Regions from separate parts of the Streptomyces sp. NPDC093089 genome, predicted to be linked through region 2. Evidence: predicted binding sites of a transcription regulator. Region 2 holds the regulator's gene; the other holds the start of a gene.
What was found. Region 2 encodes HspR, which represses chaperone genes until heat shock. Its sites were predicted from a motif close to TTGAGNNNNNNNNNCTCAA; they were not measured.
Positions count from the first base shown of each region.

Region 1: lon (endopeptidase La) is a predicted target of HspR. The motif match lies at 2,709-2,727, and genes of this name have one in related genera.

Region 1 is NZ_JBIVPA010000019.1:2,594-16,888, reverse strand. It holds gene ACIQFX_RS34235 (glycoside hydrolase family 3 protein) at 1-486, opposite strand, end outside; gene ACIQFX_RS34230 (TetR/AcrR family transcriptional regulator) at 440-1,096, shown strand; gene ACIQFX_RS34225 (hypothetical protein) at 1,155-1,820, opposite strand; gene ACIQFX_RS34220 (GNAT family N-acetyltransferase) at 1,981-2,619, opposite strand; gene lon (endopeptidase La) at 2,750-5,161, shown strand; gene ACIQFX_RS34210 (DUF4240 domain-containing protein) at 5,273-5,857, shown strand; gene ACIQFX_RS34205 (lytic polysaccharide monooxygenase) at 5,949-6,830, opposite strand; gene ACIQFX_RS34200 (lysozyme) at 7,038-7,871, opposite strand; gene ACIQFX_RS34195 (MarR family winged helix-turn-helix transcriptional regulator) at 8,353-8,817, shown strand; partial or broken gene ACIQFX_RS34190 (hypothetical protein) at 8,909-9,688, opposite strand; gene ACIQFX_RS34185 (nitrate- and nitrite sensing domain-containing protein) at 10,060-13,170, shown strand; gene ACIQFX_RS34180 (roadblock/LC7 domain-containing protein) at 13,167-13,658, shown strand; gene ACIQFX_RS34175 (DUF742 domain-containing protein) at 13,655-14,077, shown strand; gene ACIQFX_RS34170 (GTP-binding protein) at 14,139-14,295, shown strand, end outside.
Region 2 is NZ_JBIVPA010000001.1:249,250-263,544, forward strand. It holds gene ACIQFX_RS01165 (YbjN domain-containing protein) at 1-271, opposite strand, end outside; gene ACIQFX_RS01170 (hypothetical protein) at 389-817, shown strand; gene clpB (ATP-dependent chaperone ClpB) at 845-3,436, opposite strand; gene ACIQFX_RS01180 (pyridoxamine 5'-phosphate oxidase family protein) at 3,558-3,962, shown strand; gene ACIQFX_RS01185 (hypothetical protein) at 4,100-4,420, opposite strand; gene ACIQFX_RS01190 (hypothetical protein) at 4,417-4,635, opposite strand; gene ACIQFX_RS01195 (helix-turn-helix transcriptional regulator) at 4,742-5,746, shown strand; gene ACIQFX_RS01200 (hypothetical protein) at 5,752-6,219, shown strand; gene ACIQFX_RS01205 (heat shock protein transcriptional repressor HspR) at 6,284-6,727, opposite strand; gene dnaJ (molecular chaperone DnaJ) at 6,732-7,910, opposite strand; gene grpE (nucleotide exchange factor GrpE) at 7,944-8,600, opposite strand; gene dnaK (molecular chaperone DnaK) at 8,597-10,435, opposite strand; gene ACIQFX_RS01225 (sugar transferase) at 10,697-11,185, shown strand; gene ACIQFX_RS01230 ((Fe-S)-binding protein) at 11,293-13,554, shown strand; gene ACIQFX_RS01235 (Yip1 family protein) at 13,748-14,295, shown strand, end outside.

The DNA of each region.
Region 1 (14,295 bases), on a different contig from region 2:
GCCGAGCTCCCGGCGGAGGAGTCCGTCGATGACGCCCCGGTCGAAGCCGAAGCCGACCTCCTCCCAGTCGGTGCCGACGGGCTGACCGTAGTACGGCATCATCTGCGCGCAGCCGGCGGCGACGGCCGCCCTGAACGGCTCCAGGTGCAGGTCGCGCAGGCCGCCGGGGTAGACCTGCTCCTTGCCGTGGGGGAAGTGCGGGTCCTCGCCGTCCTTCTGCGGGCCGCCGCCGGGGAAGTGCTTGACCATGGCGGACACGGAGTCGGTGCCGAGGCGGTCGCCCTGGAGGCCGCGGACGTACGCCCCGACCAGTTCGGCCGTCAGCGCGGCGTCCGAGCCGAAGGTGCCGGACTGGCGGGACCAGCGGGGCTCGGTCGCGAGGCCGATCTGCGGGTGGAGCGCGGTGCGGAAGTCGACGGAGAGGTACTCGCGGCGGACGGTGTCGGCGAAGCGGAAGACCAGTTCCGGGTCGCCGACGCCCCGCAAGAGCGCAGGCCGGGGCAGTTACGCGTTCGGTGACGCGCGCCGACAGAAGATCCTCGACACCGCCGTCGACCACTTCGGGCGGTGGGGCTTCCACACCTCCTCGCTCGCCCGGATCGCCCACGACTGCGGCATCACCCAGGGCGGACTGCTGCACCACTTCCGCAGCAAGGAGGACCTGCTCCTCTCGGTCCTCGCGCAGAGCGAGCGGCACGACGTGGAGCGCCTGTTCGGCGAGGAGCCCGCGTCGTACAGGGCCTACCTCGACACCCTCGTCGCCCTGATCGAGGAGAACACCCGGCGCCCCGGCATCGTCCGCATGTTCAACGTCCTGGTGGGCGAGTCCGGCAACGTCGGCCACCCCGCCCACGACTACTTCAAGGAGCGCTACGCGCGCGTGCTCCGGCACACCGTCGACCTCCTGGAGGCGGCCGTCCGCCGCGGCGAACTCCGCCCCGACACCGACTGCCTCGCCGTCGCCCAGGAGCACCTCGCCGTCATGGACGGCCTCCAGATCCAGTGGGCCCTCGACCCGGCCTCCATGGACATGCCGACCCGCGTCGGCGGCTACCTGCGGCGCCAGTACGCGGCGCTCGCGGCGACCGGGGACTGACCCGGGGCCGCGAGCGGAAGGCCGGGCCGGAGTCGCGGGCCGCGGCCCGGGCCGGTGGTCACCGGCCCGTCGGCGGGCCGCCCTCCGGAAGGGCGGCGAAGACGCGCTGGAGGGCCGGGGGGCGTTCGCCGTCGCCCGCGACGACGAGGCGGTGCCGGTGGGTGACGCGGTACTCGAAGCCGTCCGGGATCGGGTTGCCGGTGGGCCGCGCGGGGACCCGGGCGTACGCGGGGTCCTCCAGGGCGGCGCGCAGTTCGGCGGTCGCGGCGGGGGCCATGTGCCCGGTGCGGGGCGGCTTCGTGCCGGAGGTGCTGGTCCAGGTGCCGTCGTAGCGGACGACGAGGCGGTTGTGGACACCGGCGAAGCCGCCGGTGACGACCACCTCGACGAGGACGTCGCCGGGGTGCGGGGTCTGCGGCGGAGTGGTCGGGGCCGGCGTCGGGCCGGTGGCCGGGGGGTCCGTCCGCGGCGCGGGGGGCGTGCTCGTGACCGGGGGCGTCGTGCCGGGCGGGGACGTGTCCGCCGGCGTGCCGCCGGGCGTGGTCGCCTCCGCCGGCGGCGCGGGGGGTGCGCTCGCGGTCGACGGCGGTCCGCCGGGCGCGGGCGCGGCGCCGGGCCCGCAGCCGCCCGTCCCGCCGACGGCCAGGACCGCCGCGAGCAGCAGGGTCCCGCACCACTTGCGCCGTACGCCTCGCGACCGCATGTCCCGTACGCCTCGCACCATGGATCGAGCATGCCCCTTGCGGGGGCCTCCGCGCAGCCGGACGGACGGGTCCGGGGTGGGCGCCGCCGTGTCGGACGCCCTCGCGTCGGACGCCCTCGCGTTGGACGTCGGCGCGTCGGACGCCCTCGCGTCGGACGCCCTCGCGTCGGACGTCGGCGCGTCAGGCGCCGTCGCGGACGACTCCGGTGAGCGGGCCCCGGTAGCGCCAGTCGAGCGAGTCGTAGAGGGCGAGGCCGTCGGTGGTCGCGGCGAGGATGCCGGTCGTGGCGCCGGCCTGGGCGGCGGCGGCCTCCAGGGTGCGCATGACGTTGGAGCCGAGGCCGCGGCGCCGGTGGGCGGGGTCGGTCTCGATCTGGTCGGCGACGGCGGTGGAGCCGGTCGGGGCGATCTGGCCGCGGGCGGCGAGGGTGCCGTCCTGGGCGAGGATCCGGACCCGGATGACGCCGTCCCGCGTCTCGGTGGTCCGCGCGTAGCCCTCGGGCGGCGCGGGCCTGGCGCCCGGGTCCAGGGGCTTGAGCATCATGAAGCCGGGGTCGTCGGGGACGGTCCAGCCCTCGGTGATCCAGGGGGCGACCTCCTCGGGGGGCGCCATCACCTTGAGCCAGCTGTACGGCTCGGTGAGCCGTGCGCAGAGCGCGCCGACGGAGGCCGCGTCGGGGGCGGGCAGGACGTGCCGTACGACATGGCGGGGCAGGCCGACGTCGATGCGGTGCCCCCAGGGCTCGGGGACGGCGGCGGGTGCGCCCCGGGAGACGGTCCAGCCCGCCACCCAAGCCGATGTAATGGCTGCAATATCCATGGAGGCATTACAGCCCGTGCCGCGCGCCCGCGGGAGGGTGATCGCTCAGAGCGAACGAGCGTGCGGGAACATTCCTGGGCTCAGACGAATTGAGTCGGTACAGCTCAACTTGAATGCCGAAGGGGAGATCATGGCTGCTGAGTCCATGCCGTCCGTGCCGCTCACTTTGCCCGTCCTGCCGCTCGACGACGAGGTCGTGCTGCCCGGCATGGTGGTGCCGCTCGACCTGTCCGACAACGACGTGCGCGCCGCCGTCGAGGCCGCCCAGGCCGCCGCGCGGCCCGGCGCCGGAAAGCCGCGGGTGCTCCTGGTGCCCCGCGTCGACGGGACCTACGCCGGAACCGGCGTCCTGGGCATCGTCGAGCAGGTGGGGCGGCTGTCCGACGGCGACCCCGGCGCGCTGATCCGCGGCATCGGCCGCGTCCGCATCGGTGCCGGCACGACCGGCCCCGGCGCGGCCCTGTGGGTCGAGGGCGGCACGGTCGAGGAGACCCTGCCCGACCCGCTGCCCGGCGCCGTGACCGAACTGGTCAAGGAGTACAAGGCGCTCGCCACGAGCTGGCTCAAGAAGCGCGGGGCCTGGCAGGTCGTCGACCGCGTCCAGCAGATCGACGGCGTCGGCGCCCTCGCCGACAACTCCGGATACTCGCCCTTCCTCACCGTCGAGCAGAAGGTCGCGCTCCTGGAGGCCGCCGACCCGGTCGCCCGCCTCCGGCTCGCCACCGCCCAGCTCCGCGAGCACCTCGCCGAGCAGGACGTCGCCGAGACCATCGCCAAGGACGTCCAGGAAGGCGTCGACAAGCAGCAGCGCGAGTTCCTGCTCCGCCGCCAGCTCGAAGCCGTCCGCAAGGAGCTCCGCGACCTCAACGGCGAGGCCGAGGGCGACGAGTCCGACGACTACCGCGCCCGCGTGGAGGCCGCCGACCTGCCCGAGAAGGTCCGCGAGGCCGCCCTCAAGGAGGTCGAGAAGCTGGAGCGGTCCAGCGACCAGTCCCCGGAGGGCTCCTGGATCCGCACCTGGCTCGACACCGTCCTCGAACTGCCGTGGAACGAGCGGACCGAGGACGCCTACGACATCCGCGGCGCCCGCGCCGTCCTCGACGCCGAGCACGCCGGCCTCGACGACGTGAAGGAGCGCATCACCGAGTACCTGGCCGTGCGCAAGCGGCGCTCCGACCGCGGCCTCGGCGTCGTCGGCGGCCGCCGCGGCGGAGCCGTGCTGGCCCTCGTCGGCCCGCCCGGCGTCGGCAAGACCTCCCTCGGCGAGTCCGTCGCCCACGCCATGGGCCGCGAGTTCGTCCGGGTCGCCCTCGGCGGCGTACGGGACGAGGCCGAGATCCGCGGCCACCGGCGCACCTACGTCGGCGCCCTGCCCGGCCGGATCGTGCGGGCCGTCAAGGAGGCCGGGTCCATGAACCCGGTGGTGCTGCTCGACGAGATCGACAAGGTCGGCTCCGACTTCCGGGGCGACCCGGCGGCGGCGCTCCTCGAAGTCCTCGACCCGGCGCAGAACCACACCTTCCGCGACCACTACCTGGAGGTCGAACTCGACCTCTCCGACGTCGTCTTCCTCGCCACGGCCAACGTCCTCGAAGCCATCCCCGAGGCGCTCCTGGACCGCATGGAGCTGGTCAGGCTCGACGGCTACACGGAGGACGAGAAGGTCGTCATCGCCCGCGACCACCTGCTCCCGCGCCAGCTGGAGCGGGCCGGTCTGGAGTCCGGCGAGGTCGTCCTGGAGGACGCCTCCCTGCGGAAGCTGGCCGGCGAGTACACCCGCGAGGCGGGCGTCCGCACCCTGGAGCGGTCGATCGCCCGGCTGCTGCGGAAGGTCGCGGCCCAGCACGAACTGGGCGACCGCGAGCTGCCGTTCACCGTCGCCCCGGAGGACCTGCGGGAGCTCATCGGACGACCGCGCCACGTGCCCGAGTCGGCGCAGGACCCGGCCGAGCGGCGCACGGCCGTGCCGGGCGTCGCCACCGGACTCGCCGTGACCGGGGCGGGCGGTGACGTGCTCTTCGTCGAGGCGTCGCTCGCCGACCCGGAGACCGGCGCCGCCGGTCTGACCCTCACCGGTCAGCTGGGCGACGTGATGAAGGAGTCGGCGCAGATCGCGCTCTCCTTCCTCCGCTCGCACGGCGCGGAGCTGGAGCTGCCCGTCACCGGCCTCAAGGACCGGGGCGTGCACATCCACTTCCCGGCGGGCGCCGTCCCCAAGGACGGCCCGAGCGCGGGCGTCACCATGACGACCGCCCTCGCGTCCCTGCTCAGCGGCCGTCTGGTCCGCACGGACGTGGCCATGACCGGCGAGGTCTCCCTCACCGGCCGGGTGCTCCCGATCGGCGGCGTGAAGCAGAAGCTCCTCGCCGCGCACCGGGCGGGCATCACCACGGTCGTGATCCCCAAGCGGAACGAGGCCGACCTGGACGACGTCCCGGCCGAGATCCTGGAGAAGCTGGAGGTCCACCCGGTGACGGACGTCCGGCAGGTCCTGGAGATCGCGCTCGCCCCGGCGGCGGTGCCGGTCGGCGTGGCCGCGTAACTCCCGGTCGAGAGCGGGGTGTCCGTCGGGGACACCCCGCTCCGGCGTGTCCGTCGGGGACACCCCCTCCGGCGTGTCCGGATGTCAGTCGGGGCTGGCATCCTCGTACACATGAACGACGACGCCTTCTGGGCCCTCATCGACGAGTTGAGCCGCCGCCCCGGTGACCGGGACGAGCGGCTGGAGTGGCTGCGGGCGGAGCTGATACGGCGTCCGGCCGCGGAGAGCGTGGCGTTCCAGGTGTGTCTCGAGGAGGCGTGCGAGGGCGCCGACACGCGCGCGGTGTGGACCGCGGCGAACCGGGTCGAGGGCGGCGCCTGCACCGACGACGGCTTCCACTACTTCACGCTCTGGCTGGTGGGGCAGGGGAGCGAGGTGTACGCGTCGGTGGTCGCCGACCCGGACGCGCTGGCCGACCTGCCCGGCGTGCGGAGCCTCGCGGGCCGGCACCCCGACACCTGGGACGACGACGAGTGGCCCGAGTGGGAGGAGCTCGACTACGTCGCGCAGGACGCGTTCGACGAGCTGACCGGCCAGGAGGACGACGAGGGGGACGAGTTCCTCGACGCGGTCGAGGAGCTCGCGGAGGAGAGGGGGGAGCGGGAAGAGGACGAGCTGCTCCGGGGGTCCCGGCCGGAGGGGTTGGCGATACCCCGGCTCACCGCCCTCTTCCCGCTCCGGTCGTCCGGCTCCTAGGAGACGCCGGGACGCCCGGGGGCGGCCGGGGGCGCCCGGTGACGGCCAGGCGTCCCTGGTGTCCCCGGTGTCCCCGGCGTCCCCGGGGGCGTCAGGAGGCGGACGGGTTCCGGCGGCGGCCCAGGAGCAGGCTGCCGGCCGCGAAGGCGGCGACGGCGCCCGCGCCCGCGAGGGCCAGGGGGAGCGGCGAGGAGGGGGTCGCGGCGGCCTCGGCGGAGAGGGCCGGGGTCTGCTCGTCGCCGCCGTGGCCCGCGTGGCTCACGGTGGACAGCTCGGCGCCCGCCGCGATCTTCGCCTCGGTCGGGGCCTTGGCCTGGGTGCCCGTGCCCGCCGCCGCGGCCGCGCCGAAGGTGACGTCCGAGCAGCTGTAGAAGGCCTCGGGGCTGTCGTTGCGCTGCCACACCTGGTAGACGATGTGGCGGCCGGTGCGGGCCGGCAGGTTGCCGGTGAAGTTGTAGTAGCCCTCGGTCGAGGTGCGGGTGGTGTTGAAGACGGCGACGGGGGTCGCGTCCAGGTCCGACCACTTGAGCGGCTGCGTCGGGTCGAAGCCGGCCTTGGTGATGTAGATCGTCATGGTGCCCGAGTGGGGCGCGGTCACGCGGACCTTGAAGTCGAAGGAGCCGGCGGCGACGGCCGTGGCCGGCCAGTCGGTGCGCGCCCAGTCCAGTGCGCGGTACTTGGCGCGGTTCGCCGAGCAGAGCTTGCCGTCCGGGATGAGGGCCTGGTGCTGTCCGTCGGCGTTGGCGATGTTGACCTCGTTCCAGTCGTACAGCGGCTGGGTGCCGGAGTCGGCGACGAGGTCCTTGCACACCTGTGACTTGGGCGTCTCGGGGCCCTCGGCGTAACAGGCGGCCACCCGGCTGACGGGGTTGAAGACCGCCCCGTGGGCGCCGGCCGTCGTGGGGGTGAGGGCGACGAGTGCGGCCGCGGACAGGGTGGCGGCGACGGCGGAGGTGCGGCGGTAGGAGGCCATGCGGGGGCTCTCTCTCGTGCGTGGGGGAGTACGGGACGAGCAACGCGCGCTGGGTGCGCGGAAGTTGCCTTCCGCACGACCGGCGTAGAGCTTCGCATTGGTCCATACCAATCGGCAAGGGAGTGGATCGAAAAAGCCGCGACGGCCCCCCGGGGTGCCGCACACCCGGGGAGCCGCCGCGGACCGGTCGACGCGTCGAAGGCCAGGTCAGCCGTTCGCCAGCGCCTGTACGCGCGAGTAGTCGCCGTTGAAGTGGTTGTGGTCGCCGACCGTCGGGCCGGACGACGTGTACTGCCAGATCGTGTAGTACGGCCAGCCGGCCGGGAGTTCGCCGACCTCCGCGGCGTACCGCGCGATCCACAGCGGGTTGGTGCTCGCGAAGGCCGCGGAGTTGCCGGTGCACTGCTTCCACCAGCTCGTCGCCGTGTAGATGACCGGGTCGCGGCCCGTCCGGTACTTGTACCGGTTCACGAAGTCCCGGATCCACGCGACCATCCCGGACTGCGTCTTCCCGTAGCAGGTCGCGCCGTACGGGTTCCACTCGATGTCGAGCACCCCCGGCAGCGTCTTCCCGTCCTTCGACCAGCCGCCCCCGTTGTTCACGAAGTAGTCGGCCTGGGCCGCGCCGCTCGTCGTGTCCGGGGTGGCGAAGTGGTACGTGCCCCGGATCATGCCGACGTTGTACGAGCCGTTGTACTGCTGCGTGAAGTAGGTGTTCTTGTAGTACGTGCCTTCCGTCGCCTTGACGTAGGCCCACTTGACCCCGCTGTTCCACAGCGTGGACCACGCCACGTTGCCGTTGTGGCTGGAGACGTCCACGCCTTCCGTCTGGGCGGCCAGCGTCGCCGCGCCTCCGCCGGGCTTCACGCCCTTCCCGTCGTGCGCGATCACGCCCATGCCCATGTAGGCCGAACCGCGCGCCGGCGCGACCCGGCTGCCCGGGTCCTGGGCGGCGCCGGCCGGACCGGCGAGGGGGAGGAGGAGTGCCAGGGCCGCGACCGCGGCACCGGCGAGGGTCGTTCCGGATCTGTGCACACGCATTGCGTGCCTCCGAAAGGCTCGGTGGGGGGAGCTCTGCAGGGAAGCGGACACGCGCCGCCGACACGTCATGGTGTGGACATGTCAGCCATCCGTCGCCGACGACGCTACGCACGTAGACCCCTCGGCGGAAGGGGATCCGGATGCCGCCGTTGGTCTACTCCTGCGAAATACTGAAGGAGCTGCGGCGATGGCCGCGGCGCGAAAGAAACTTTCAGCCGCCGGAAACCGGCGGCAGGGCCGCGGGGCGGCCACCGGGGAACACGCGGGAGGTGCTGACGTGCACGGAAGCGGTACGGGAAGTGAGGGCCGGACCTCCGGGGACGGCGCGCGGAACGCCCAGACGGGTGCGGCTCCCGGGAGCGATGCGCGAGGCGCCCGGGCGGGTGCGACTCCCGGAGGCGGTGTGCGAGATGCCCGGTACGGCGCCGCTCCCGGAGGCGCTGTGCGAGATGCCCGGGACGGCGCCGCTCCCGGCAGCGGCCTGCGAGACGCCCGGGTCGGCTCGGCCCCCGGGGTGGACCCCGAGTTCCTGGCGCTGGAGCGGGAACTGGCGGTCTTCCTGCGGCGGGCCAGGGCGCAGTCGGGCGAGATGGCGCGGGAGGTGCACCCCGAGCTGGAGCCCGCGGCCTACGGGCTGTTCGTGCGGCTCGACGAGGTGGGGCCGCAGCGCGCGACGGAGCTGTCCGGGTACTTCGGGGTCGGCAAGGCCACGATGAGCCGGCAGCTGCGCGCGCTGGAGGTGCTCGGCCTCGTCGTACGGGACCCCGACCCGGCCGACGGGCGCGCCTCGCTGGTGCGGCTCACGGAGGAGGGGCGGGACCGCTTCCGGCACGTGCGGGACGCCCGGCGGGAGCGGTACGTGCGGAAGCTGGTGGACTGGGACCGCGCGGAGGTCGCGGAACTGGCCCGGCTGCTGCACCACTTCAACGTGCGGTCGGAGGGCTGACCCCCTCCGGCGGGCCCGGCTCGACGTACGCCGCCGTGGCGGCTGCGCCACTTCGACGTACGGTCGGAAGGCTGAGCCCCTCCGGCGGACCCAGCTCGACGTACGCCGCCGTGGCGTCGTCGTGGCGCTTCCAGCGGTGGGAGCCACCGGTCTCCGCGTCGGCGGTCTCCAGCGCGCGCACCCGGCGGAGGAGTCCCGCGGGGCCCTCCTCGCGGAGGACGTTGAGGCAGTCCGTCCAGTCGCCGGCGCCGAAGAGCTCCACCCAGCGGCTCGCCCCGTCCGTGAGCGCGGCGAGGGACCGCACCCCGGTACGGGGGGTCGTGCCGGTCACCGCGCGCGCGGCGACCGCGGGATCGGCGGCGGCGGTGAAGAAACCGCCCTCCCGATTGCGAAGCCGGTCCGTCGCCGCGAGGGAGCGCCGCACCTCGTCCGGCACGCGGTCGAGCCGGTCGTCGAGCACCGCCCGGACCGTGCCGTCCGGTGCCTCCAGGAGGAGGGCGGAGTCCGAGAGGACGAGGTGCTCGACCGAGGCCGCGTCCCAACGCGCGAGGACCACGGTCGCCTGAGGCGTTCGCACGTGAGAAAGGTCACAGGTGTCGCGATGGGCGTCCGCGGTGCGCCGGATTGCCCGCGACAGGATCTCGGACAGGGGCATGTCCGGCCGGGAAGCGGACAGTTCGGTCAAAGCCCCCCCGAGGTGCGCGGTGAACCAGGGCACGGTGTGCACACAACCGTCATCACCCGCGGGGGGTGTGACGCCGTCGAGCAGGACGACGGTTCCCCCGCACCCCGCAGCGGGCAGAACAGCGGCCACCCAGTCCTCGTTGGGGCGTTCGGGGCTGCCGGGGAGGGTGGCGACGTCGCTGCGCATGAGGCCCAGTGTGCCCGCCCGCGATCCGGCGGCCGCGCGCTCCTTCACGGAACCCGCAAACGACCGGAAAAGGCCTGTACCAAAGGGCCGGGCGTGCCGCGCGGGGCGGAACGGACAGCTCCGCGGAGCTGCGGGCGGGCATCCTGCCAAAGCCCGCCCGGAAGATCCAACCGGGGGCCCGCGGGCGCCCGCGGGACACGCCCCCGGAAGTTGTTTGCCAACTCATGAGTGTTGTTCACTCGTTCGGGTGGCGGAGCGGCCGATGCGCGCCCCCTTCCCAGAAGCGCTGGAATGGTCGGAAGCCGTACCAGGGGTGGGGGCGCTCCATGTGACCGGTCGTCACCTCTGCTTTGTGGGCGGACGAGTCAAGAATGCGAGCACCGGTGCAGATGAAGCGGCCTCGGAGCAAGAACGGCACGCGGAGCCAGGCCCCCGGTGCGGAGCCGACCCCGGACGGCGTCGCCACGCCGACCGCACAGCCCAAGACCCCCGCGGGACGCTCCAAGCGCGTCCGCAACCGCCTGGTCGCCGGCGTCGCCCTCGTCGGCGTCACCGTCCTGGCCGCCGGGGCCCCCGCGGTCCTCACGGCCTCCGGCGAGCTGACCGACTCCCAGAACCTGGTCACGCTCGCCGAGCTCGACCGGCAGGCCGTCACCCTGGCCCACTCCCTCGCCGACGAGCGCGACGAGGTCGTCGCGTACGTCGCGGCCGGCCGCGACGCCCAGACCGGCGCCGCCAAGAACCGGCGCCAGATCACCGACACCCGCTCCACCCGCGTCGACCGGCAGATAGACGAGATCCGGCCCGCCGCCCCCACCGAACTCCGGCGGGACCTCGCGGGCGTGCCCTCCATCCGCCGTGCCGCCCTCACCGGCAAGGGCACGGCCCTGGAGGCCCACAAGGCGTACTCGGACGTCATCACGAAGCTCCAGGCCCTCGCCGACGAGCTCGCCGACAAGACCCCGGCCCGCGCCGCCGACGCCTCGCTCACCGAGGCCACCCGCGCCCCGGCCGCCCTCGGCCGCGCCGTCGAGCAGGCCTCCGCCACCCGCGGCCTGCTCCTCGCCGCGCTCGCCGTGCCGCAGCCCGAACCCACCGGGGAAGTCCACTACGACCCCACGACCGGCACCTACGTCCCCGACGAGCCCGAGGGTGCCGCGGAGGCCACCCGCGCCCGCGACGCCCTCACCGCCGCCGCCCAGCTGGCCCGCGTCCGCGAACTCGCCGCCCTCGGTGACTTCGACCAGGCCGCCGGGTCCGCCGCCCGCGACTCCCTCGCCGCCACCGTCACCGGCCCCGACGTGAAGAGCGCCGAACGCTCGCTCGCGGCCCTCACCGACCAGCCCCGCCTCACCGAGGCCGAGCGCGCGACCGACCTGCCCGGCCTGGACGCCGCCCTCTCCGCCCGCATCGAGCAGATGCGCGGCGTCGAGTCCGCCCTCGCCGCCGCGCGCGTCGAGCGGCTCGGCGGGCTCCGCGACGACGACGTCACCGCCCTCGAACTGCGCCTCGCCTACCTCGCCGGCTGCTTCCTGGTCGCGATCGGCATCTCCACCTACGTCGCCCGCACCCTCACCCGGCCCCTCGCCGTCCTCCGCATCGGCGCCGCCCGGCTCGCCGCCGCCCCGACGCCGCAGACGGAGGAGCCGGTCAGCTTCACCGGCCGCAACGACGAGTTCGCCCAGGTCGTGCGCTCCCTCAACACCCTGCACGGCAAGCTCGCGGGCCTCGCCGCGCACACCGAGCGGCTCACCGACGAGCGGGCCGACCTCACCGCGGCCAAGGAGGCCGTCGGCGCCGAGCTCGCCGCCCAGCGCGCCGACCTCCAGGGCCGCGTCGCACTCCTGACCGCCGACCTCGAACGGCTCCGGAGCACCGTCCACCACACCTTCGTCAACCTCTCGCTGCGCAGCCTCGGGCTCGTCGAGCGCCAGCTCGCCGTCATCGAGAAGCTGGAGGAGCGCGAGCAGGACCCGGACCGCCTCGGCACCCTGTTCAAGCTCGACCACCTGGCGACGGTCATGCGCCGCCACAGCGAGAACCTCCTGGTCCTCGCCGGCCACGAGCACGTCCACGGGCACGCGGGCCCCGTCCCGCTCGTCGACGTCCTGCGCGCCGCCGTCAGCGAGATCGAGCGGTACGAGCGGGTGACCATCCAGTCCCTGCCGCCGCACGCCCAGGTCGCCGGGTTCGCCGCGGACGACCTCAGCCACCTGGTCGCGGAGCTCCTGGAGAACGCCACCTCCTTCTCGCCGCCCGACGCCGAGGTCCAGCTCTCCGGCTGGCTCCTGGAGACCGGCGAGGTGATGCTCTCCGTGCAGGACGCGGGCATCGGCATGACCGCCTCCCGCTTCGCCGAGCTCAACGCCCGGCTGGCCGAGGCCGATCCGGACGCCTTCGACGGCGAGGGCCTCGGCATGCGGGTCATCGCCCTGCTCGCCGCCCGCCACGGCGTGCGCGTCGAGCTCCGCGAGCAGCAGTCGGGCGGCACGGCGGCCGTCGTGGTCCTCCCGCTGCCCCTGCTGCCCACCGCCCCGCCGGCCACCGTGTCCCATCCCGTACGGGTGGCGGGCACGGCGCCCACGATCCACCTCCCCGGCTCGGCCGCGGAGGCCAACTCCAACACCCTGCCGTCCCGCACCCGCGACCCCCTCGTCGAGGCCGCCGAGCGGGCCATCCTCGCGGCGGAGGCGGCGGGCGAGGTGACGGCCCGCACTTCCGAGCCGGAGCCGGAGTACAGCCCGGAGCCGGAGTACAGCCCGGAGGGTGAGTACGTCCCGGAGGGTCAGCACGCCTCCGAGCCGGAGTACGGCCCGGAGCGGGAGGACGCCTCCGCGCCGGAAGCCGAGCAGGAGTACGCCTCCGAGCCCGAGCCGGAGCCGGTGTACGCCTCCGAGCCCGATCCGGTGTACGCCCCGGAACCGGAGCCCGAGCCGGTGTACGCCCCCGAACCCGAGCAGCAGTACGAGCCCGAGCCCGCGTACGCCCCCCTCGGAGAGTCCGTCTCCGAGACCACGCTCCAGGTGCGGCTGCCCGACCCGCCGCCGGAGCCGGACGCCCACGAGCGCGCGGCCGAGCACGTCGAGGCCGCCCACCGGGTGGAAGCCCCGGCGGCCGTCGAGCCCGAGCCCGCGCCGGTGGCCGACCCCGCGATCGATCCGGTGACCGACCCCGTGATCGACCCGGCGGTGCCCGGGCCGCGCCCCGCGCAGTGGGAGCGGGTCACCGACAAGGGCCTGCCGAAGCGGACCCCGCAGGTGGTCCGTCAGCCCGGCACCGCCGCCACCACCCGTAAGAGCGGCGTGGACGCGGAGGCGCTGCGACGGCGCCTCGGTGGCTTCCACCAGGGAGCCAAGGCCGGACGACGCGACGTGGAGGTCGAGTTGGGCACGGAGCGGATGGACACGGCGGGGACCGAGGCCATAAGGACTGCACGTACAGGGGAGACGGCGGGGGACACAGTCGAGGAGGCACGCAGTTGACCGCGACGGGAACGTTCGGACTGAGCACGGAGGCCCGCAACCTGCAATGGCTGCTGGGCAATCTGGTCGAGGAGGTGCCCGGCGTCCGCTCGGTCGCCGTGGTCTCCTCCGACGGCCTCCTGCTGCTGTCGTCCGACCCGGCAGTCCAGGAGGCCACGGCGGCCGCCGACGAACCCGCCCGCCCGGGCGGGCCGCGCGGCTCCAGCGCCGACCTGGCCACCATCGTCTCCGGCATCGGCAGCCTGACCATCGGCGCCGCCCGGCTGATGGACGGCGGCGGGGTCAAGCAGACGATGGTGGCGATGGAGGACGGCAGCGTCTTCGTGATGTCGATCAGCGACGGCTCGCTGCTCGGCGTGCACGCCACGCCCGACTGCGACATGAGCGTCGTGGCGTACCACATGGCGCTCTTCGTGGGCCGCGCCGGACACGTCCTCACCCCCGAAGTCCGCAGCGAGCTGCGCAAGTCGATGGAGAGCCCCCGATGACGTCCATGTCCTCGGCCCATCACGCCCACAGGCTGCCGGTACGGGGGGAGGGGCGGCGCCCCGCGCGCGTGCGCCCCTACTCGCTGACCGGCGGCCGGACCCGCTTCGGGCACATCCTGCTCGTCGAAACCTTCGTGGCGGCGCTCGAAGCGCCCGCCGCCCGCAAGGTCCTGACGGACGGCGGGCCCCTGGCCCGCGGTCTGATGCCGGAGATGCGGGCGATCGTCGAGATCTGCCGCCGGATGCGGACGGTCGCGGAGATCTCGGCGCTTCTCAAGATGCCGTTGGGGGTCGTCCGGGTGCTGCTCAGCGACCTGGCCGACCAGGGAAAGATCCGTGTGTACGGGACCGGTCACGGCACCGGCCAGCCCGACCGCGCGCTCCTCGAAAGGGTGCTGAGTGGACTCCGTCGTCTCTGACGCCTCCGCCGTCTCCGAATCACCGGCGGTCGCGGGCATTCCCGCGCAGCCCCAGGCCGACCTGTTCGCCCCCGGTGCCCGTGAACCGGGCATAGCCGGGCCGGACGCCGAGGACGGCGCCCAGGACTGGCAGCTCGACCACACCCGCGCCCCGATCGCGACGAAGATCGTCGTCGCGGGCGGCTTCGGGGTCGGCAAGACCACCTTCGTCCGCGCGG
Region 2 (14,295 bases):
TCGCGCGGTCGTCGGCCGAGTGCGGACGGTCGTAGAACGTCCGGACCGAGAAGACCTGCTGCTCGTCCTCGCCGCGGAACATGAAGTACGTGCGGAATTCCTCCCACGGCGCCGCGAGGTCACCCTCGTCGTCGACGACGTACTTCAGCTCCATCTGCTCGAGGAGCTGCTTGACGAGGTCCTGGTCGGGGACGACGGGGCCCGCCGGTCCTGCGGCCTGAGGCTGGGGCTGGCCCCCGAAATTCGGAATCGAGGACGGGTCGATGCTCACCGTGTATTTCCCTTCGTACGGATGCTCGCCATCCTCTCCCATGCCGGGCGGTGCGTGGCAAGCCCCGCCGGTCCGGAAGCGGCGAGATCCGCTGCCAGCTGACAGGATCTCGTTCCCATGGGGGAACAGAAGAGGAAATCCCGGTGGTGGATCTGGCTCGCCGTGGGGCTCACGGTGCTCTGCGGGCTGCCGGTCGCGCTGCTGGCCTGGTCGGCGTACTCGTTCACCGAGGCGGGACGGCAGCAGGTGGTGGACTGCGGCGAGGCGATGGAGTTCGCGCGCGGACGCCTTCCCGCGTCCGCCGAGGACGCCCGGTGCACCGGGATGCACTGGCAGGACTCGTACATCACCGTGGACTTCCGCATGCCGCGCGCCGGGGTGGCCGACTGGCTGGAAGCCACCTATCCGGGCGCCGCGCCGGACACGCCCTGCGACGAGGACCTGTGCCGGGAGGTCGACTTCGACCAGGTGCTCTACGTCCGCGTGAAGGTGGTGTACGAGGACGGCGGCCCCGCCCTCGTACACCTGACGTCCTTCGACCTGTAGGCCGCCGGGGGCCCGCCCGGACGGGCCTCAGCGCGCCGGGCCGACGATCAGGCCGTCCTCGAAGCGGTCCACGCGGACCGTGTCGCCGTCGACGACCTCGCCGGCGAGGATCTCCTTGGCGAGCCGGTCGCCGATCGCCGTCTGGATCAGGCGGCGCAGCGGCCGGGCACCGTACGCGGGGTCGTTGCCCTCCTCGGCGAGCCACTCCAGGGCCGCCGGGGTGACGTCCAGGGTGAGCCGGCGCTCGGCGAGCCGCTTGCCGAGCCGGTCGATCTGGAGCTGCGCGATCCGGCCGAGCTCGGCCCGGTCGAGCGCCGAGAAGACCACCAGGTCGTCGAGCCGGTTGAGGAACTCGGGCTTGAAGCTGGCCCTGACGACGTCCAGGACCTGCTGCTTCTTGACGTCCTCCGAGGTCAGCGGGTCGACCAGGTACTGGCTGCCGAGGTTCGAGGTCAGGATCAGGATGGTGTTGCGGAAGTCCACCGTCCGTCCCTGGCCGTCGGTGAGCCGCCCGTCGTCCAGGACCTGGAGCAGGACGTCGAAGACCTCCGGGTGGGCCTTCTCCACCTCGTCGAGCAGGACCACGCTGTACGGGCGGCGGCGGACCGCCTCCGTGAGCTGGCCGCCCTCCTCGTACCCGACGTAGCCGGGGGGCGCGCCGACGAGCCGGGCGACGGAGTGCTTCTCGCCGTACTCCGACATGTCGATGCGGACCATGGCCCGCTCGTCGTCGAAGAGGAAGTCGGCGAGCGCCTTCGCCAGCTCGGTCTTGCCGACGCCGGTCGGGCCGAGGAAGAGGAAGGAGCCGGTGGGCCGGTCGGGGTCGGCGATGCCCGCACGGCTGCGGCGCACGGCGTCGGAGACGGCCCGGACGGCCTCGGACTGGCCGATCAGGCGCTTGCCGAGCTCGTCCTCCATGCGCAGCAGCTTCTGCGTCTCACCCTCCAGGAGGCGGCCGGCGGGGATGCCGGTCCAGGCGCCGACGACGTCCGCGATGTCGTCCGGGCCGACCTCCTCCTTCACCATCGTGTCCTTGCTGGCCTCCTGCTGGGCCTCGGCCTCGCTGGCGGCCTCCAGCTCCCGTTCGAGGGCCGGGATCTCGCCGTACAGCAGCTTGGAGGCGGCGTCGAAGTCGCCGTCGCGCTGGGCGCGCTCGGCGCGGCCGCGGGCCTCGTCGAGGCGCTCCTTGAGCTCGCCGACCCGGTTGAGGGACTGCTTCTCCTTCTCCCAGCGGGCGGTGAGGCCGCGCAGCTCCTCCTCGCGGTCGGCGAGGTCGCGCCGCAGCTTCTCCAGACGCTGCTTGCTCGCCGCGTCCGTCTCGTTCTTCAGGGCCAGCTCCTCCATGCGGAGCCGGTCCACGGAGCGCTGGAGCTCGTCGATCTCGACGGGCGAGGAGTCGATCTCCATGCGCAGCCGGGAGGCGGCCTCGTCGACGAGGTCGATGGCCTTGTCGGGGAGGAAGCGGGAGGTGATGTACCGGTCGGAGAGGGTCGCGGCGGCCACCAGGGCGGAGTCGTTGATCTGCACCTTGTGGTGGGCCTCGTACCGGCCCTTCAGGCCGCGCAGGATCGCGACGGTGTCCTCGACGGTCGGCTCGGCGACCAGGACCTGCTGGAAGCGGCGCTCCAGGGCGGGGTCCTTCTCGATCCGCTCGCGGTACTCGTCGAGGGTGGTCGCGCCGACCATGCGGAGCTCGCCGCGGGCCAGCATCGGCTTCAGCATGTTGCCGGCGTCCATGGCGGAGTCGCCGCCGGCGCCCGCGCCGACGACCGTGTGCAGCTCGTCGATGAAGGTGATGATCTGGCCGTCGCTCTCCTTGATCTCGGAGAGGACGGTCTTCAGGCGCTCCTCGAACTCGCCGCGGTACTTGGCGCCCGCGACCATCGCGCCGAGGTCGAGCGAGACCAGCCGCTTGTTCTTCAGCGACTCGGGCACGTCGCCCTTCACGATCCGCTGGGCGAGGCCCTCGACGACGGCGGTCTTGCCGACGCCGGGCTCACCGATGAGGACCGGGTTGTTCTTGGTGCGGCGGGACAGCACCTGGACGACGCGCCGGATCTCGTGGTCCCGGCCGATGACCGGGTCGAGCCTGCCCTCGCGCGCGGCGGCCGTGAAGTCCGTGCCGAACTTCTCCAGCGCCTTGTACTGCCCCTCCGGGTCGGGTGTGGTCACCCGGCGTCCTCCCCTGCTCTTCTCGAACGCGCCGAGCAGCTTCTTCGCGCTCGCGCCCTGCCGGTCGAGGATCTCACCGGCCCGGCCGCCCTTGTCGGCGATGCCGATGAGCAGGTGCTCGGTGGAGAGGTAGTCGTCGCCGAGCTCCTTGGCGCGCTTGTCGGCGTCGGCGATGACGGCGAGGAAGTCGCGGTCGGGCTGCGGGGGCGCGACCGTGGACCCCGTGACGCTCGGCAGGGCGGCGAGCAGCCGCTCCGCGCCCGCGCGGACGGCGGCCTGGTCGGCCTCGACGGCGGCGAGCAGGTCGGTGATGTTCTCGTTGTCCTGACCGGTCAGCAGCGCGAGCAGAAGGTGCGCGGGGGTCAGGTCGGCGTGCCCCTCGGACACGGCGCGGCTGCTCGCCGCGTTGATCGCGTCCCGGCTCCGGTTGGTCAGTTCGGCGTCCACGTGCGGTGCTCCTCCTGGGTTCTCGCGGGTCCTCTCCTTCTATGACTCCTCCAGGGTACACAAAGTTGAGTCGATTCAGCTCAATGTGTGGGAGGGAGTCCCGTCCCGGTAGTTTCCGGGCATGGCAACGGACCCGAGGAACCCCTCCGACTCGTACGTCGGCTTCTGGCGCGAGTACCACATGAGCACCCTGACCACCCCGCGCCCGGACGGCACTCCGCACGTCGTCGCGGTCGGCGTCACGTACGACCCCGAGGGCGGGTACGCGCGCGTGATCACCAACAAGAACAGCCGGAAGGTCGCCAACGTCCTGGCGGCGGGCGCGGACGGCGCGCGGGTCGCGGTCTGCCAGGTCGACAAGGGGCGCTGGGCCACCCTGGAGGGCGTCGCCCACATCCGCACCGAGGCGGAGGTCGTCGCGGACGCCGTCGCCCGCTACGCCGAGCGGTACGGCCGCACGCCGGCCCCGAACCCGGACCGGGTCGTCATCGAGATCGCCCTCACCCGGGCGATGGGCCGCGCCTGAGGAACCCGCACGGGGCGACGGCCCGCGCCCTGGGAAGGGCGCGGGCACAGCACAGCGGCGCCATCGCGTTTCAGGTCCGCGATGGCGCCGCTGTGTGGGGGAAGTGCCGGAGCGATCTACAACGACGGGGGAATCGCTCAGGCACTGCGGGGGGTGGCGGTGATGGTCTCGGGCTCGATCAGCTGGTGGTCCCGCTGGTCGAGGTTGACGAAGATCATGCCGTACCGGATGGCACAGCGGATCGGCTGCGGTGCGCCCCGGGGGCGCCGGAGACACCGGTAGGCGCGGACGTCCTCGTCCTGCTCGCGTGCGACGACGATCGGCTCCCCGAAGAGAGTGACCTTCAGCGAGTCGCCACGGTGGGGGATGGCCGTGGCGAGATCGACGAAGTGCCATCCGGAGCGGTAGGCCGAGGCCATCTCGCGCCGGAACCTGGGGTCGTCGGGCGGGACACTCACGCGCCCGCACCCTTGGGAAGGATCTCCCAAGACGGCTCGCCGGGCGACGCGAGCACATCGTGCGCCGGAGTGCTCTCCCACGAGGGCTCGCCCGGCTCCGCCACTACGGAGTGCGCCGGGGTGGTCTCCCATGAGGGCTCGCCGTCGAGTGCGAGCACACCGAGAACAGCCGCCGCAACGGCTATGGCGCTAAGTGCACGAACCATCCTGGTCATGGCCGATCTCCACCTCTTTTGATCACTACCTCCCCCCCGCGAGTTAGACGATGACTTACTCATGACCCGTCCACCAGCCAACCCGGGCATCATGTTCCTGTAATTCATGACCCTGAGGGGGGTGCAAATGAGTCTGGAATGTGACGGAACGGGCCATAACCACAGTCACGGTGAACTATGCGACGTGGGAAAGGAGCTGTACGCGAACGCGCTCCGCACGGGTCGAATCGCCCGCTCCGAGGCCGCGGCCGCCCCTTGCCTGAAGGAGCTCTCCCTCCTTCACCCGGACCCCGACGACAGCCAGTGGCTGCACCCGGTGTCGCCCTCGATCGCCCTCAACCAGCTCGTCCACCCCATCGAACTGGAGATACAGGCGCGTCGGCAGCACGCCATCGCGCTCGCCGACGCGTTCGAGCCATTCCTGGCCATCCACACCCCCGACCCCTCCGCCGCACAGGCCATCACGGTCCTCGAAGGCCTCAGCGTCATCAACGCGACGCTGGACCGCGTCATCAACGAGTGCACCGAGGAACTCCTCACCATCCAGCCGGGCAGCGGACGGCGCCCCGAGACCCTCGAAGCGGCCCTGCGGCGCATGGAGCCCCTGCTCAACCGCGGCGTCCGGATGCGCACCCTCTACCAGCACACCGCCCGGCACCACCCCGCCACCCTCGCCTACGTGGAGCGGGTCGCCCCCTACGGGCTCGAACTGCGCACCCTCGAAGAGATCATCGACCGGCTGATCATCGTCGACCGCAAGGTCGCCTTCGTACCCGCGCGCAGCGACCGCCAGGTCGCCCTCGAACTCCGCCACGAAGGCCTCGTCCAGTACCTCGTCGGCGTCTTCGACCAGTTCTGGCTGCACGGCGTGCCCTGGGAGGAGGAGATCCCCTACAGCCCGTCCGTGGACGGCATAGGCGGCGTCCAGCGCTCCATCGCCAAACTCCTCGTCGAAGGCCACGTCGACGAGGCCATCGCGCGCCGCCTCGGGATGAACGTCCGGACGTGCCGCGCCCACATCGCCAAACTCGCCGCCGCGCTCGGCAGCGGGAGCCGGGCCCAGCTCGGCTACCTGATCGCACAGTCCGGCATCCTCGAACGGGACAACTGACCGCCGTGTACGTACAGATCGATCTGGACGGGCCCGCCGGAACGCTCCGGGTCTCCGGCCACGGGCTGCCCGCCGTGGAGCTCGTACGGGCCCCTGGAACGCGCCCCGACGCCCACACCCCGATCGGCACCCGCCGGGCGGAGCTCCTCGCGCTCACCGTGGACGGGGAGCCGGCCGCCGTCCGGCCGGCCCGCGGGCGGCTGCTGCGCTGGTCGTACCGGGTCGACGTCCGCACCGACGGCGTCCACTACCGGCTGGTGCCGTGCGGGCACGACTACAGCCGCTTCACCCGGGACGGCCGGCGCGTGGGCAAGCTGCTGTGCTCGGGGAACGGCCGCGTCATCGACACCTGGGAGCCCGGCGCGACGCCCCGCGACATCGCCGTCGGCACCGCCCTGGCCGCCGCCTTCGGGACCGGCGCGTCCCCCTGGTACGAGACGGTCGGCGAGATCGTCTTAGATTTCATCCCCTGACCCCGGGACGCGCGAAAGCCCCGTCCACAGGCGTGGACGGGGCTTCGACGGGTACTTCGCGGAGCTACTCGCCGCGCTTGGGACGCCACACGACCAGGGCGCTCGTCTGCTGCACGTCCTGGTACGGCACCAGGTCGCGCCGGTACGAGGCGTGCACCTGGGCCTCGCGCTGGCGCATCGCCGCCGCCGCGCCGTCGACCGCGGCCGACAGCTCCGCGATCCGGCTCTGCAGCGCCGCGACCTGGTTCTCCAGTTCGATGATGCGCTTGATCCCGGCCAGGTTGATGCCCTCGTCCTGCGACAGCTGCTGCACCTGGCGGAGCAGCTCGATGTCACGGGCCGAGTAGCGCCGTCCCCGGCCGGCCGTGCGGTCCGGGGAGACCAGGCCGAGCCGGTCGTACTGCCGCAGGGTCTGCGGGTGCAGACCGGAGAGCTGGGCCGCCACCGAGATGACGTACACCGGCGACTCGTCGGTCAGTTCGTACGGATTGCGTCGGCGTCCGTCCATCGGGTCACGCTCCCTTCGCGGCCTGGAACAGCTCCGCCCGGGGGTCCTCGGAGGCGGTCGCCTCGCGATAGGTCTCCAGGGCCTCGCGTGCCTTGTCGTCCAGCTCCTTGGGCACCGCGACCTCGACCGTCACGAGGAGGTCGCCGCGGGTGCCGTCCTTGCGGACCGCGCCCTTGCCCCGGGCGCGCATGGTCAGACCGTTCGCCGAGCCCGCGGGCAGCTTGAGGGTGACCGCGGGGCCGCCGAGGGTCGGGACCTTGATCTCGCCGCCGAGCGCCGCCTCCGCGAAGGAGACCGGCACCGTGACGGTGAGGTTGTCGTCCTTGCGGCCGAAGACCGGGTGGGCGTCGACGTGCACGACGACGTACAGGTCGCCGTTCTGCCCGCCGCGCTCGCCCGGCGCGCCCTTGCCGCGCAGCCGGATCTTCTGCCCGTCGGAGACGCCCGCCGGGATCCGGACCTGCATGGTGCGGGACGACTTGGCGCGCCCGCTGCCCTTGCAGACCTCGCAGGGGTTCTCGGCGATGAGGCCGCGGCCCTTGCAGTCGACGCAGGGGTCGGTGAGCGAGAAGCCGCCGCCGCTGCCGCGCGAGACCTGACCGGTGCCGACACAGGTCGGGCACACCCGGGGCGTGCCGTTCTTGTCGCCGGTGCCCGAACACGCCGTGCACGGCTGCTGACTGGACATCCGCAGCGGTACGGTCGCGCCCTCGATGGCCTCGGTGAAGCTGAGCGTCACCTCGGACTCGACGTCCTGGCCGCGCCGCGGCTGGGTGCGCGTGCCCCCGGCCGCCCCGCGGTTGAACAGCCCGCCGAAGACGTCCCCGATGCCGCCCCCGCCGCCGAAGCCGCCGCCGCCCGCCCCGCCCTGGGCGCCTCCGAAGAGGTCGCCCAGGTCGAAGTTGAACGAGCCGCCGCCGGGGCCGCCGGCCCGGAAGCCGCCGTTCCCGAACAGCGCGCGCGCCTCGTCGTACTCCTTGCGCTTCTTGGGGTCACCGAGGATGTCGTTCGCCTCGGAGATCTCCTTGAAGCGCTCCTCGGCCTTGGTGTCGCCCTTGTTGGCGTCCGGATGGTTCTCGCGGGCGAGCTTCCGGTACGCCTTCTTGATCTCGGCCTCGGTGGCGTCCTTGGGGACGCCGAGAACCTTGTAGTAGTCCTTCTCGACGAAGTCCTTCGTGCTCATCGACGTCCCTCCTCCCGCTTCCGGGTACGGCTGCTACTCGCTGTCCTTCTCGGACTTGTCGGCGTCGTCCGACTCCTCCGCCTTCGCCTGCGCGCCCGGCTGGGGCTCGGCGACGGCCACGCGGGCGGGCCGGATGGTCCGCTCGCCGATCCGGTACCCCGGCTGCAGGATCGCCACGCACGTCGTCTCGGTGACGTCCGGCGCGTACGAGTGCATCAGGGCCTCGTGGATCGTCGGGTCGAAGGGCTCGCCCTCCTTGCCGAACTGCTGCAGACCCATCTTGGCGACGACGGTCTCCAGCGATTCGGCCACCGACTTGAACCCGCCCACGAGCTCGCCGTGGTCCCGGGCCCGGCCGACGTCGTCGAGCACGGGAAGGAGCTCGGACAGGAGGGTCGCGACGGCGATCTCCTTGACCGTGACCCGGTCCCGCTCCACGCGGCGGCGGTAGTTCTGGTACTCGGCCTGGAGCCGCTGGAGGTCCGCGGTGCGCTCGTCGAGCGCGGAACGGACCTGGTCCAGCTGGGCCGTGAGGCCCGCGGCGGCGGCCGACTTCTCGTTGCTTGCGTCCCCGGCCGGGGCCGTCGACTCCTCCTTGGCGGAGGTCTCGACGGCCTCGGCGGCGTCGTCAGGGGTGGCGCCGGAGGGGACGTCGGACTTCTCCTCGAAGCCCGGGGTCTCCTCGGTCACGCCTGACCGCCCTTCTTGGGCTCGTCGTCGATGATCTCGGCGTCGACGACGTCGTCGTCCTGCGCCTGGGCCTGGCCGGCGTCACCGGCGGCCTGGGCGCCCTGGGCGTCGGCGTACAGCGCCTGGCCGAGCTTCTGGGAGACGGCCGCGACCTTCTCGGTGGCGGTGCGGATCTCGGCGGTGTCCTCGCCCTTGAGCTTCTCCTTCAGCTCGACGAGCGCGGCCTCGACCTCGGCCTTGACGTCACCGGGGACCTTGTCCTCGTTGTCCTTGAGGAACTTCTCCGTCTGGTAGACGAGCTGCTCGCCCTGGTTGCGGGACTCGGCGGCCTCGCGGCGACGGTGGTCCTCGTCCGCGTACTGCTCGGCCTCCTGGCGCATCCGGTCGACCTCGTCCTTCGGCAGCGAGGAGCCGCCGGTGACGGTCATCTTCTGCTCCTTGCCCGTGCCCAGGTCCTTCGCGGTCACGTGCATGATGCCGTTGGCGTCGATGTCGAAGGCGACCTCGATCTGCGGGACGCCGCGCGGCGCCGGCGGCAGACCGGTCAGCTCGAACATGCCCAGCTTCTTGTTGTACGCCGCGATCTCGCGCTCGCCCTGGTAGACCTGGATCTGCACGGACGGCTGGTTGTCCTCGGCCGTCGTGAAGATCTCGGACCGCTTGGTCGGGATCGTGGTGTTGCGCTCGATGAGCTTGGTCATGATGCCGCCCTTGGTCTCGATGCCGAGGGACAGCGGGGTCACGTCGAGGAGCAGGACGTCCTTGACCTCACCCTTGAGGACACCGGCCTGGAGGGCGGCGCCGATGGCGACGACCTCGTCCGGGTTGACGCCCTTGTTGGCGTCCTGGCCACCGGTCAGCTCCTTGACGAGCTCGGCGACGGCCGGCATGCGGGTCGAACCACCGACGAGGACGACGTGGTCGATCTCGGAGAGGTTGATGCCCGCGTCCTTGATGACGTTGTGGAACGGCACCTTGCAGCGGTCGAGCAGGTCCGAGGTCAGCTGCTGGAACTGAGCGCGCGTGAGCTTCTCGTCCAGGTGCAGCGGGCCCTCGGCGGAGGCCGTGATGTACGGCAGGTTGATGGAGGTCTCGGTCGAGGACGAGAGCTCGATCTTCGCCTTCTCCGCGGCCTCGCGGAGACGCTGGAGAGCCATCTTGTCCTTGGCCAGGTCCACGCCGTGGCCGTTCTGGAACTGCGTCACCAGGTAGTCGACGACGCGCTGGTCCCAGTCGTCGCCACCGAGGTGGTTGTCACCGTTGGTGGCCTTCACCTCGACGACGCCGTCGCCGATCTCCAGGAGGGACACGTCGAAGGTGCCGCCACCGAGGTCGAAGACGAGGATCGTCTGGTCGTCCTTGTCCAGGCCGTACGCCAGGGCGGCCGCGGTCGGCTCGTTGACGATGCGCAGGACGTTGAGGCCCGCGATCTCACCGGCCTCCTTGGTGGCCTGGCGCTCGGAGTCGTTGAAGTACGCCGGGACGGTGATGACCGCGTCGACGACCTTCTCGCCCAGGTAGGCCTCGGCGTCGCGCTTCAGCTTCTGCAGGATGAAGGCGCTCATCTGCTGCGGGTTGAAGTTCTTGCCGTCGATCTCGATCTTCCAGTCGGTGCCCATGTGGCGCTTGACCGACCGGATGGTCCTGTCGACGTTGGTGACGGCCTGGCGCTTGGCCACCTCGCCGACGAGCACCTCGCCGTTCTTCGCGAAGGCGACGACGGACGGCGTGGTCCTGGCGCCCTCGGCGTTGGTGATGACGGTGGGCTCGCCGCCTTCGAGAACGCTGACGACGGAGTTAGTCGTGCCCAGGTCGATGCCGACCGCACGTGCCATTTCGATTCCTCCAGCTGACCGACTTGAGTGGAACTGACTCAAGGATGCACGACGACGGGGATCGCGTCAACAGACCTGAGTGGAGGTGGCTCAACTCTTCGCCTGCAGTCTCACTCAAAGGAGGGTCCGGAGCGCGTCGATGCCGGGTCGGACGGGGTGCGGCATGAGAGAGTCCGGATGCCCGTGTCCGGGCAAAGCAGGCATATCCCACGAATATCCCATGATTCCTTACGGATCTCGCCGGATCACGGAGGCAGGCGCATGACGGCGAAGCGCACGCTCGACCTGACGGGCGGAGTCACCCTGCTCGCCCTCCTCTCGCCCCTGGTCGTCGCCGTCGCCCTGTCGGTCGCGCTCGGCTCGGCCACCCCGGGCCGCGGCGTGCTGCGCCGGCGGACGGTGGCCGGCCTGAACGGCCGACCCTTCACGATGCTGACCTTCCGCACGAAGAGCCCGCTGGCCGCGCTGCCGCTGCTGCTGCACGTGGTCACCGGCCGGATGTCGCTCGTCGGACCGTGCCCGCTGGCCCCCGCCCACCGCGAGTGCGCGGGCGACGGCCGCCGCCGGCTCTCCGTGCGCCCCGGGCTCACCGGCCCGTGGCAGATCAGCGGCCGCTCGGAGCTGCCGTGGGAGGAGCGGGAGCTGCTCGACCTCCACTATGTGGACCATCATTGGCTGGGGATGGACCTCACCATCCTGGCGCGTACGCTTCCAGCAGTCCGCAGGCGTCGCGCGGCAAGGTTTGCCTGAGCGACACATATCACCGCGAGCGCCGCTACAGCGCGGCGCCGTGACCGGGTAATCTCAGCAGGAACTCAATAAGTTACCGCTTAGTAGGCCCGCCCGAGGAGCCCGTCATGCAACTCGCCGCGATCATCGTGTCGATCGCCATCACGGTGGTGGCCGTCGCGCTGTTCGGCCGCGCCACCGTGCAGATCTACCGCTTCGTGCGGCTCGGTCAGCCGGTGCCCGCCGGTACACGCACCGGTGACCCCAAGCAGCGCACCATCACGCTGGTCAAGGAATTCCTCGGCCACACGCGCATGAACCGCTGGGGCATCGTCGGCTTCGCGCACTGGTTCGTCGCGGTGGGCTTCTTCTCGCTGCTCCTCACCATCGTGAACGCCTTCGGCCAGCTCTTCCAGGCCGACTGGCTGATCCCGATCATCGGCGACTGGCTGCCGTACGAGGTCTTCACCGAGTTCCTCGGCCTCATGACGGTCCTCGGCATCGTGACCCTCATCGTCATCCGCCAGCTGAGCAAGCCGACCAAGGCGGGCCGCAAGTCCCGCTTCGCCGGCTCCAAGACCGGCCAGGCGTACTTCGTCGAGGCGGTCATCCTGATCGTCGGCGTCTGCATCATGACGCTCCGCGCCCTCGAAGGCGTCCAGCACCACGTGACGAGCTGGGAGCCCGGCTTCTTCGCCTCGTACCCGCTGATCGCGCTGCTCGACGGCCTGGACCTGAGCACGATCCAGTACCTGACCTACTTCTTCGCCTGCCTCAAGATCGTCACGTCCTTCACCTGGATGATCACGGTCTCGCTCAACACCAACATGGGCGTCGCCTGGCACCGCTTCCTCGGCTTCCCGAACATCTGGTTCAAGCGCAACGCCGACGGCTCCACCGCCCTGGGCGCGCTCCAGCCGATGACCACGGCCGGCAAGGAGATCGACTGGGAGGACCCGGCCGAGGACGCCGTCTTCGGCGTCTCCCAGGTCGAGCAGTTCTCCTGGAAGGGCATCCTCGACTTCTCCACCTGCACCGAGTGCGGCCGCTGCCAGTCGCAGTGCCCCGCCTGGAACACCGGCAAGCCGCTCTCCCCGAAGCTCCTCATCATGTCGCTGCGCGACCACGCGCACGCCAAGGCCCCGTACCTGCTCGCCGGCGGCGGCAAGGACATGGAGGGCAACGAGAAGGCGTCCGAGGAGCAGCTGAAGGACGTCCCCGCCTCCGCGATCGCCGAGGCCGAGCGCCCCCTCGTCGGCACCGCCGAGGAGAACGGCGTCATCGACCCCGACGTCCTGTGGTCCTGCACCACCTGCGGCGCCTGCGTCGAGCAGTGCCCGGTCGACATCGAGCACATCGACCACATCGTCGACATGCGCCGCTACCAGGTGATGATCGAGTCCGCGTTCCCGTCCGAGGCGGGCACGATGCTCAAGAACCTGGAGAAGAAGGGCAACCCCTGGGGCCTGGCCAAGAAGCAGCGCGTCGAGTGGACCAAGGAGGTCGACTTCGAGGTCCCGATCATCGGGAAGGACGCGGAGGACCTCTCCGAGTTCGACTACCTCTACTGGGTCGGCTGCGCCGGCGCCCTGGAGGACCGGGCCAAGAAGACCACCAAGGCCTTCGCGGAGCTGCTGCACATGGCGGGCGTCAAGTTCGCGATCATGGGCGGCGACGAGAAGTGCACCGGTGACTCCCCCCGCCGCCTGGGCAACGAGCCGCTCTTCCAGCAGCTCGCCCAGGAGAACGTCGCCATGCTGAACATGGCGTTCGGCGAGGACGACGAGGACGAGTCGACGAAGAAGCCGAAGTCGGCCAAGAAGATCGTCTCGACCTGCCCGCACTGCTTCAACACCATCGCCAACGAGTACCCGCAGCTCGGCGGCGAGTACGAGGTCATCCACCACACCCAGCTGCTCCAGCACCTCATCGACGAGGGCAAGCTGGTCCCGGTGACCCCGGTCGAGGGCCTCATCACCTACCACGACCCCTGCTACCTGGGCCGGCACAACAAGGTCTACACGCCGCCGCGCGAGATCATGTCCGCCGTCCCCGGCCTGCGCCAGCAGGAGATGCACCGCCACAAGGAGCGCGGCTTCTGCTGCGGCGCCGGTGGTGCCCGGATGTGGATGGAGGAGCGGATCGGCAAGCGCATCAACAACGAGCGCGTCGACGAGGCCCTCTCCCTCAACCCGGACATCGTCTCCACCGCCTGCCCGTTCTGCCTCGTCATGCTGACCGACTCGGTCAACGGCAAGAAGAACGACGGCAAGGCCAAGGAGTCCGTGACCGTCGTCGACGTGGCCCAGCTGCTCCTCGAATCGGTGAAGACCCCGGTCGACCCGGAGCCGGAGCCGGCCGAGGAGCCGGAGCCGGAACCGGCCGCCTGAGCCTGACCTGACCTGACGTGAGAGGGCCGCCCCGCGATCTCGCGGGGCGGCCCTCTCACGTACGTCTCAGCGGTGCTGGGCCACCGAAGTGTCGCCGAGCGAGCCGTCGGGCGTCCCTTAGGGGATGTCACAGCTCAGTGGCAAGGACCGGCCGGAGGAGCGCCTGCACAGCCCGAGCGGGTACGTTCAAGGCGTGGCTGGATTCAGGAACGGACGCGGCCGGGACAACCGCCCCCCGCAGCAACAGCAGCAGCAACCGCAGCAGGCGCCCTACGGGTACAACGCGGCTCCGCCGTCGTACCCGCAGCAGCAGTGGCCCCCGCAGGGCGGCGGCCAGTACGGCGGTCAGCAGAGCGGCCAGTACGGCGGTCGGCGCGGCGGCCCCCAGGGGCAGCAGCAGCCCTACGGCGAGCCGGAGTACTTCGGCGACCCCTACGGCCAGCAGCAGCCGGCGCAGGCGCACCCCGGCACGGCGAACAACCCGGGCCACACGCAGATGTTCAGCGTCGACGACCCGTACCGCGACGGTGGCGGCGGCTACCAGCCCGCCCCCGTCCCGATCGGCCCCCGCCTCCCCTGGAAGGCCCTCCTGAGCGGCATCGTGGTGCGCCCGGCGGACACCTTCCTCCGGATGCGGGACCACGCCGTCTGGGGCCCGGCCCTGATCGTCACCTTCCTCTACGGCATGCTGGCGATCTTCGGCTTCGACAAGGCCCGCGACGAGGCGATCAACGCGACCCT